DNA from 2 places in the Phyllobacterium zundukense genome. Region 2 is predicted to be linked to the other one. Evidence: predicted binding sites of a transcription regulator. Region 2 holds the regulator's gene; the other holds the start of a gene.

What was found. Region 2 encodes PhoB, which activates phosphate uptake and scavenging genes when phosphate is short. Its sites were predicted from a motif close to TGTCATNNANCTGTCAT; they were not measured.
Positions count from the first base shown of each region.
Region 1: a site for PhoB is predicted at 2,115-2,131, ahead of BLM14_RS24815 (arsenate reductase/protein-tyrosine-phosphatase family protein). Genes of this name have one in related genera too.

Region 1 is NZ_CP017942.1:370,849-375,863, forward strand. It holds partial or broken gene ftsZ (cell division protein FtsZ) at 1-524, shown strand, start outside; gene BLM14_RS24805 (HigA family addiction module antitoxin) at 832-1,137, opposite strand; gene BLM14_RS24810 (hypothetical protein) at 1,336-1,530, shown strand; gene BLM14_RS24815 (arsenate reductase/protein-tyrosine-phosphatase family protein) at 1,549-2,052, opposite strand; gene BLM14_RS24820 (hypothetical protein) at 2,268-2,846, shown strand; gene BLM14_RS24825 (MarC family protein) at 3,035-3,682, shown strand; partial or broken gene BLM14_RS32780 (alkanesulfonate monooxygenase) at 3,734-3,959, shown strand; gene BLM14_RS24835 (FAD/NAD(P)-binding protein) at 3,976-4,722, shown strand; gene BLM14_RS24840 (FAD/NAD(P)-binding protein) at 4,751-5,015, shown strand, end outside.
Region 2 is NZ_CP017940.1:295,974-300,988, forward strand. It holds gene pstA (phosphate ABC transporter permease PstA) at 1-757, shown strand, start outside; gene pstB (phosphate ABC transporter ATP-binding protein PstB) at 824-1,597, shown strand; gene phoU (phosphate signaling complex protein PhoU) at 1,676-2,407, shown strand; gene phoB (phosphate regulon transcriptional regulator PhoB) at 2,426-3,112, shown strand; gene BLM14_RS01460 (vWA domain-containing protein) at 3,117-4,307, opposite strand; gene BLM14_RS01465 (GNAT family N-acetyltransferase) at 4,313-4,759, opposite strand; gene BLM14_RS01470 (AAA family ATPase) at 4,760-5,015, opposite strand, start outside.

The DNA.
Region 1 (5,015 bases), on a different replicon from region 2:
GGTTGAAACAGTTGCGCGACAGTGCTGATACCCTGATCGTTATACCGAACCAAAACCTATTCCGAGTAGCGGATGCATCCACCACGTTTGCTGATGCATTTGCCACGGCGGACCGTGTTCTTTATTCAGGCGTTGCGTGCATTACAGATCTGATGATTCGAGAGGGGCTGATCAATCTCGACTTTGCCGACGTTCGGGCGGTCATGCGCGACATGGGCCGCGCTATGATGGGCACCGGGCAAAGTTCAGGCACCGGCAGAGCTATAGCAGCAGCTGAAGCAGCCATTGCCAACCCACTGCTGGATGTGGCGTCTATGAAGGGCGCGAAAGGCGTCCTGGTGTCTATTTCAGGCGGTAGAGATATGACCTTGTTCGAAGTCGATGAGGCAGCCACGCGAATTCGCGAGGAAGTGGACGACGAAGCCAACATCATTCTTGGGGCAACGTTCGACAACGCTCTCGAGGGAACGTTCAGGGTCTCCGTTGTTGCTACCGGCATCGATCAAGATGGCTCAGAAGCAGCTAGCTCGATGACGGCCAATAGCAGAAACGTCTCATCGTTGCCTCGGTAGTACGCAGGATATCGACCGCGATGCATTTTGCCCGCTCGTCCACCGGTCGGCATCGATAGGCGACACATCGACCTTGTCGCCCTCGACCGAGCTGAAGACCCAATCGAATCTGCATGTACTTGGCCCTCATGCTCTTGATCGCCATGCTCGGCGTAGTCGGCTGATTGACGAACGTCTGGGCGATGCGACGTTGATCGCTAGCTGCAATAAGCTCGCGATCTGGTAAGTTCTTGGGTTGCTTCCCAAAGTTCTTCGACAACTAGCAGCTTGATTCAACATCTGTAGCAACTGCGATAGGAAAGTCCGCTTCCTGATGCCGATCCCACTTTGATTGCAGGACGAACCACAGATCCGGCATGATGCCGAGCGTTCGGTCTATGCGCACGGCGATATCGTATGTGATCGGATACCGGCCAGCGATGATGGCATCTAGTGTCGCCGTTGGTATCTCTGTTAACTGCGCAAATGCTTCCACCGACAAGCCATGGGACTCAATGCACTCAAGCAAATGCTGGCCGGGGTGGATCGCCCAATGCGGCGTCCACCGATTTGCCGATGTGTTCATTTTGCTTTGCCATTCGGGTTTCGTATCAGATGGCCGAACCATAAACTGACTACATGTCAGACGAATGAAAAAACAGTGGCGTCAAAGCGGCTCTGCCTTGTTTCCGCCGCCAAAGGTTCATGAAGCCGGTATTGATTGTGACAGATATTTTACAGATATGTGACGGCACTAGTTGTGAAACCAACACCGGGAACCGTCATGCGCATTAGAGAACTGCACGAAATCAGATACGAAGAAGAGACCGCAAACCTCAAGCTTTCAGGTCTCAACCCCTTCAAGCAAGCCAAGAGCGTCAATATCTCCATCGACAATCCCGAAGAATTCCTCAACGCAATCAAGACTGCGCTGGCAGATGCCGAAGGCAAGAGAATCAGAATTGGCAAGGCCAAATGATCGCCACCCCGCGGCTCATTATTCACTCTTTGACTGGCCTATTTCATCGACATGGCTTTGGATGCTGAGCCGGTCAAGCGAGCTGAGCGGAAGATTGATGAATATCTTCAGGCGGCGATCGAGTTCCGCCATTGCGCGCGAGAACGCTTGCTTTCGCTCCCACGGCTCGCCCGTTGCCTTTACCGGATCCGATGAGGCCCAATGTGCACTGACCGGCAGGCCCGGCCATTCGGGCAACGACTCGCCGGCTGCAGTGTCACTCAAGGTAAAGACGAAATCGAGATTCTGGGCATCGACGGCGCTAAAATCCCGGTAGTGCTTCGGGTGAAGCTCTCCCGCTGGATAGCCCATTGCTTCGAAAAGCTCGCGCGTCTCCGGCTCGATGTCGCCTGCCGGATCAACGCCGGCACTGTAGGCAACAAAGTGCGGATGCCCGATGCGGTTAAGAATTGCTTCGGCCATCATGCTTCTGGCCGAATTGCGCTGCGACAGGAACAACACGTGAAAGACCTTGTCACTCACAGCCCACCTCCATGGTCGGTTGACGGATGGATGAAGTGTCTCGCCTAGAATGCAGGCAGAATGTGACAATTGCGTAACAAAGGGTGCATTGATCCTCCATCTTTCGATCTATGGATTGCTTCAAATTTACATAAAATTACGCCCTTATTTCATGGAAGAAAGTCGCCTCTGATGTATGGCAACTGCCGTCAAAGCACTGACAGGGGTAAATCCGAGTGGCCGAGATCAACAGATTCAGCAAGGCGGCAGTGGCGGCGCAGGTCCGTGACGCTGCATGGCTTGCGCATATCAAACCAATCCGCAGACAGATGTCTTTTTCGCAAGGCAAGGCGCTTGTCCACCAGATTTTCGACGATGCAGAAGTTGCCCGTCCCTTTGTAAAATGCTTGCCAGCGCACCATAGAACACGGGGATTTACCACCCAGGAACACGAAATCTTCCTTCAGGATACGACCTGGGATGACACCGTCATTCAATGTGCTTCGGAGCTATTGCTCGGTAGCGTCAATACCCAGACGATCAGCAACAGGGACAGTGTCGGATACGAGGAACTGGAGAACTATCTGCATCTCGCAACGTGCTACACCGGAATGAACCGTTACACGCTTGACGCCTATGCTGCTGAACTCTCCGCGATCGCCGGTCTCAATGTTCGGCCCCGTCTGACAATCGGCCAAACGCATTCCTCCTGGGCGGAGGTCAAGCCTGGCGACAGGCTTTATGAAACAGCCATCGGCACCGGGTGCCGGCTTTACAAACGCTATGGCGAACCGCAGCCACTGCGCGATGCGTAGTAGGAAACTGCGTTGCTTGTCGGATGTAAGACTTCTCAGCAGAGCCTGAACTAAGCCGCCCGTGTGAACTTGCGCAAGGCTGCGGTTCGTGTCGTAGCGGCGGCAGAATTTTTGCCCGAGCGCTGGACAATCCATTTCGCATCGTCGACAGTTCTCCACCAGTAGAGGTGTAGAGGGGGAACTTTCCGATGGATTTCACTGTCATTGACGCCACGCTCGTGGCAAAGCTTCTCCTGCTCCTGCTGATTGGCATGGGACCGAAGATCGCACTGGTGCCTTTTCTTGAAAAGACCCATGCCTTTGACGCCGAAACCAAAAACAGGATAGGCCGCCAGATGGTTTTGACGGCGGTTGTCACGGCTCTGATCCTTTTTGCCACTGGCGCTCTGCTGATGCGACTGCTGCATATCACTGGCGGCGCGGTTGCGATCGCTGGCGGCGTTATCTTAGCGCTCCTCGCGATCAAGATGGCGGCTGGACCGACCGAAAAGCCCAAGGATGAGCTGGGCCTGCCGATAGATCCAGCAAAAATCGCCGTCTTTCCCCTTGCTGTCCCCTACTTGCTGAATCCCGTCGGCATCACGGTCATTATCATTGCCTCCGGCGAAGTTGTCTCGGTTGCAAGTGCAGTACTCGTCGTGGGGTTGATCCTGCTCGTCGGTGCATTGGATTATCTGGTGTTCACTAATATCGACAAACTGGCAAAGCGAATGAAGCCAGCTAGTCTTGTCGTCTCGGAGGTTGTCTTCGGCATTCTCCTAACCGCGGTAGCCGTCCAACTAATCGTTAGCGGACTTGTCAATCTAGGAATCATCACCGCGACCGTCCCGCATTGATTCCCTACTGGTTGACGCAGCCTGCAGGCGTGGCCAAAATACGACGCAAGATTAGTTGGCGGCGCAGCTACAATAGCCGAGCGCATGGCCGAAATACAGCCGTATCGGTATCGACACTTTTATCCCCTCCGGTTACCCTCACCTTGAAGAGACCTATCGTTTCGGTGAGCTGGAGCTTCCGAACTTGCCGCTCGACCATGAAATTCCATCGAGCTCGACGTCAGTTAATATGGGACAGTTTGACGAGACTGTCGCCGGTGTCCATCGCCCGGCAAGATTGAGGGCAAGCCATTGTGACAGAGCCAGTTATCGTTGCGATCATTGGCGGTGGTTTCTCCGGAACCGCCATCGCCTATCATTTGGCTGCACAGACACGGCACAGCGATATTGAGATCGTCGTGATTGAACCGAGGGAGCGGCTCGGCGATGGTCTGGCCTATTCAAGCAAGGATCCCGCTCACCGGATCAATGTCCCGGCTGCCAAAATGACGATGGTCTCTGCGGAGCCGGATCATTTTACCCGGTGGCTAGCAACCGACGCGATCAGTGCCGGAGATGTTCTAGCACGGACGACCAAGGGCGATGAATTCCCGCAGCGTTCGGTATTCGGGCGCTATGTTCACAACCATGTCGAGCCTTTCCTCCATACGGACAGCATTCGTCACGAGCGGGCAACAGCACTGAGCATTACACCTGGCTGCGAGCGATATTCAATTGTCCTGACCGACGACAAGAATGTCGACGCCGATATTGTTGTCGTTGCCACCACGCATCCACTACCCTCAGTGCCGAGGGCCTTCCTACCCTTGATTGGCGGGCCTCGTTTCATTGCCGATCCCTATGCTGGGGATGCGCTACAGGAAATCGAACAGGATCATGCGGTTCTTGTCGTCGGGACAGGTCTCACCGCCGCCGACGTGATCGCCTCGCTCGACAAAAACGGGCATCGCGGCGCCATTGTCGCGCTCTCACGTCACGGTTATCGCTCTCGTGGACACGCCACACAAGCCGCGGAGCCATTCGGCAGCTTCGGCGGATGATGAAACCGCCTCCAGTTTATTGAAAACAGTGCGTCAGACACTAAAGGAAGCACAGAATCGGGGCCTGACCTGGCACCCCGTCCTTGATGCGCTGCGCGATCAGGCTCCTGTAATCTGGGCGGCGTTGCATTCTGACGAGCGACGGCGTCTGGTGCGGCATCTGAGGGCACTTTGGGATGTCCACCGCTTTCGCGTGGCTCCACAAGTGAAGGATGTGCTTGATCGCCGTTTGCGTGAAGGCACACTTGAGATTATCGCAGCTTCACTACATTCAGCGCACGAAACGAGCAGAC
Region 2 (5,015 bases):
ACTCAAGGGCGAAGGCGTCATGGCCCAGCGCTTCAATACCGGTCTCTTCACTTATGGCGCGTCCAGCCGCCCGGAGACGTCGGGTCTGAGTGTGGCCCTGATCGGTTCGCTCTACATGATGCTGATCGTATTGTTCCTCTCGCTGCCGATAGGCGTTGCCGCTTCGATCTATCTTGAAGAGTATGCCAAGAAGAGCCGGCTGACCGACATTATCGAGGTCAACATCAACAATCTTGCGGCTGTTCCCTCGATCGTGTTCGGTCTTCTGGGACTTGCCGTCTTCATTAACTTCTTCCACATGCCGCGTTCGGCTTCGCTGGTGGGTGGTCTTGTCCTGACCCTGATGACCTTGCCAACGATCATCATCGCGACGCGAGCCGCGCTACGCGCCGTTCCACCGTCAATCCGCTCGGCCGCCCTTGGCATCGGGGCATCCAAGACACAGATGGTCTTCCATCATGTTCTGCCACTCGCTGCGCCTGGCATCCTGACGGGGACCATCATTGGCCTTGCCCATGCGCTGGGTGAAACGGCGCCGCTGCTTCTGATCGGTATGGTGGCTTTCGTTGCCAACAACCCAGTCACTCCGCTCGATCCCGCCACGGCATTGCCGGTACAGATCTACATGTGGGCGAATGAGGCGGAACGCGCTTTCGTCGAACGGACGTCCGGCGCCATCATCGTGTTGTTGCTTTTCCTCGCGGTCATGAACATCACAGCTATCATTCTGCGTCGCCGCTTCGAGCGTCGCTGGTAAAAGGGAAAGGCTCTGGCTATGAACCTGATGACGGAACGAAATCTCGAAAAAGCGGTAAATGAAAAAATGAACGCTCAGGTGAATGCGATCAAGATGCAGGGCAAGGATGTCACCGTTCATTATGGCGACAAACAGGCCCTGTTCGGCGTCAACCTCGATGTGCCCGAGAAGATGGTAACGGCGCTTATCGGACCATCCGGTTGCGGCAAGTCCACCTTCCTGCGCAGTCTGAATCGTATGAATGACACGATTGAAGGCTGCAAGATCGGCGGCAAGATCACGCTCGATGACGAGGATATCTACAATCCGAAGATCGATGTTGTGGAACTACGCGCCCGTGTCGGCATGGTGTTCCAGAAGCCTAACCCCTTTCCGAAGTCCATCTTCGAAAATGTCGCCTACGGCCCGCGTATTCACGGCCTCGCCAAGAATCGCCAGCAGCTCGAGGAAATCGTTGAGAAGAGCTTGCGCCGCGCCAGCCTGTTCGACGAGGTGAAGGATCGCTTGCACGAGGCGGGAACCGGTCTGTCCGGTGGTCAGCAGCAGCGCCTTTGCATTGCGCGCGCCATCGCCGTCAGCCCGGAAGTCATTTTGATGGATGAACCGTGCTCGGCGCTTGATCCTATTGCTACAGCCAAGGTCGAAGAACTGATTGACGAATTGCGCCAGAACTACACGATCGTCATCGTGACGCATTCGATGCAGCAGGCAGCCCGTGTTTCGCAGCGGACAGCCATGTTCCATCTCGGCAATCTGGTAGAGGTGGGCGATACGGAAATGATGTTCACCAATCCGTCAGAAAAGCGAACACAAGACTATATCACCGGGCGCTTCGGCTGATTGAGTATTCAAATTGTTACTGCGTCCTTTGTGCGTTCGTTAAGACGCTCGTCGCAGTGAGGAAACGAGGGTAAGAACATGACCGAACAGCAGGCCCAGCATACTGTGCGTTCCTACGACGATGAACTGAAGTTCCTGACGCACAAGATCGCAGAGATGGGCGGTCATGCGGAACGGATGGTCGAACAGGCGGTCACCGCGATGGTCAATTCCGACAACGCGCTGGCACAGCGCGTGATTTCGGACGATCTGATCCTCGATGCCGGTCAACGGGAAATCGATGAAAAGGCCATTACCATCATTGGCAAGCGTCAGCCGATGGCTATCGATCTGCGCGAGATCATCGGCACGATCCGTATTTCCTCGGATCTCGAGCGCATCGGCGATCTCGGCAAAAACATCGCCAAGCGGGTCGTTGCCGTTACCGATACCCGGCAGACGCTGTCGGTTTATCGCGGTCTGCAGACTATCGCCGAACTGGCCCTGACGCAGCTCAAGGATGTGCTGGATGCCTATGCGACACGTTCTGTCCAGCAGGTAAACATTGTGCGTGAACGCGATGACGAGATCGACGCGCTCTATACCTCGCTGTTCCGCGAACTACTGACCTACATGATGGAAGATCCGCGCAACATCTCGGCTTGCACGCACCTTCTGTTCTGCGCCAAGAACATCGAGCGTATTGGCGACCACGCTACCAATATTGCCGAGACCGTCTATTACATCGTCACCGGTTCGCAATTGCCGGCCGAGCGACCGAAGGAAGACCAGACTCACAGCATCGTCGTCGACGAAGCCAGACAATCGTAATCCAGGATAGAACGAGCCATGGCGATAGCCCCCAAAATCACCGTTGTGGAGGACGAGGAAGCTTTGAGCGTCCTTCTCCGGTACAATCTTGAAGCTGAAGGCTATATTGTTGAGACGATCACGCGCGGCGACGAAGCGGAAATTGCGTTGCGCGAGAAGGTGCCGGATCTTCTGATCCTTGACTGGATGCTGCCCGGTCTTTCCGGCATCGAGCTTTGCCGGCGCCTCCGAGCCCGGCGCGAGACGGAAATCCTGCCGATCATCATGCTGACGGCACGCGGTGAGGAAAGCGAGCGGGTGCGGGGTCTGGCGACCGGTGCGGACGACTATATGGTCAAGCCGTTCTCGACGCCGGAGCTTCTCGCCCGCATCAAGGCGATGCTACGCCGCGTCAATCCGAGTCTTCTTTCGCATGTTCTGAGCTTCGGCGACCTGAAGCTCGACCGTGAGCAGCACCGCGTATTCCGCAAGGAACGTGAACTGAAGCTCGGGCCGACGGAATTCCGCCTATTGGAATTCCTGATGCAGTCGCCGGGACGGGTGTTCTCACGCGGCCAGCTGCTCGACAATGTCTGGGGCGCGGATATCTATGTCGATGACCGCACGGTCGACGTGCATGTCGGACGGCTGCGCAAGGCGATCAATATTGGCCGTTCGATCGACCCGATCCGCACCGTACGCGGCGCCGGGTATTCGTTCGGCTGAGCGTTCAGTGCTTACGCGAGAGTTCGCGGGTCGCGGTCTCGATGCCTGAAAGGGTAAGCGGATACATCCGCTGCGCGAAAATTCCGCGGATCATGGACGTCGATGCCGTGTAGTTCCAATAGGCTTCCTTGGTGGGATTGAGCCAGACCGTATTCTTCCATTGGTCGAGCACACGTGTGAGCCAGACAGCACCGGCTTCCTCGTTCCAGTGTTCGACGGAACCCCCAGAATGCGAGACTTCATAGGGCGCCATCGCCGCGTCACCGACGAAGATCACCTTGTAGTCCGATCCATATTTATGGATGACATCCTGCGTCGGGATGCTTTCGGTATAGCGGCGGCGGTTGTCCTTCCACACAGCCTCATAAAGGCAATTATGGAAGTAGAAATACTCCATGTGCTTGAACTCGGAGCGCACGGCTGAGAACAGCTCTTCGGCGATCTTGATATGCTCGTCCATGGAACCGCCGACATCAAAGAACATCAGCAGCTTGACATGATTGCGCCGCTCCGGCCGGATCTGCACATCCAGATAGCCGTGTTCCGCGGTGGATCTGATTGTTCCCGAGAGATCCAGTTCGTCCTCGGCGCCCTCGCGCACCCAGCGCCGCAGTCGCTTCAGTGCAACCTTGATGTTGCGCGTGCCGAGCTCAACACTGTCATCGAAGTTCTTGAACTCCCGCTTGTCCCAGACCTTGACTGCCCGGTGATGGCGGCTTTCGTCCTGGCCGATCCGCACGCCTTCCGCGTTATAGCCATAGGCGCCGAAGGGTGACGTGCCTGCCGTACCGATCCATTTCGACCCACCCTGATGACGGCCCTGCTGTTCCTCGAGGCGCTGACGCAGGGTTTCCATCAGCTTGTCGAAGCCGCCAAGTGCTTCGATCAGTTTTTTCTCTTCCTCGGTCAGGTGTTTTTCCGCCAGTCGCCGCAGCCATTCCTCCGGAAGATTGGCCACGTCGACGGCACCTTCGCCATGCAAGGCTTCGATGCCCTTGAAGACATGGCCGAAAACCTGGTCGAAGCGGTCCATGTGCCGCTCGTCCTTCACCAGCGCGGAGCGGGCGAGATAGTAGAACCCTTCAACGTCATAGGTCACGAGCCCCGCATCCATCCCCTCGAGCAGCGTCAGATATTCCCCCAGGGATACGGGAATTTTCGCCGCTTTGAGTTCCAGGAAGAAGGGGATGAACATCGCCTCTAGACCATCTTCACATATTTGATGAAAGGCGTGACCTTGGCGATACGGTCATAGAGTTGGCGGGCCGTCGTGTTGTTCTGGTTGGTCGTCCAGTAAACCGAATGTGCGCCGGCCTTGGTTGCTTCGGCGTGGACTGCCTCGATGAGGGCGCGGCCGATACCTTTGCCGCGGACTTCCGGATCGGCGTAGAGATCCTGGAGATAACAGACGTTCTCGATGCTCCAGCAATGGCGATGAAACAGATAATGGGTGAGGCCAACCGGCTTACCGTCAAGTTCCGCGATGAAACCGCGATATTCGTGGTCGGCGCCGGAAGTCAGCCGGGCGAATGTGGTCTGATAGACTTCTTCCGCAACTGTGGTCTCATAGAAGGTCAGGTAGCCAGTCCACAGCCGGCGCCATTCGGTCTCGTCGGATGTCTGCAATGGGCGGATTTCAACGCTCATTTATCCCTGTCTCCTCGCCATGAATGCCAGTCGTTCGAACAGGTGTACGTCCTGCTCGTTTTTCAGAAGCGCCCCATGCAGTTTGGGCAAAGCATTTTTCGGGTCGGCGCGCAGATCCTCGGGTGCAACATCGTCGGCAACGAGCAGCCTGATCCAGTCCAGCGCCTCGGAGGTTGAGGGCTTCTTCTTCAAGCCAGCAACCTCGCGAATTTCGTAGAACTGGGTGAGGGCGGCGCGAACGAGGTTCTTCTTGATG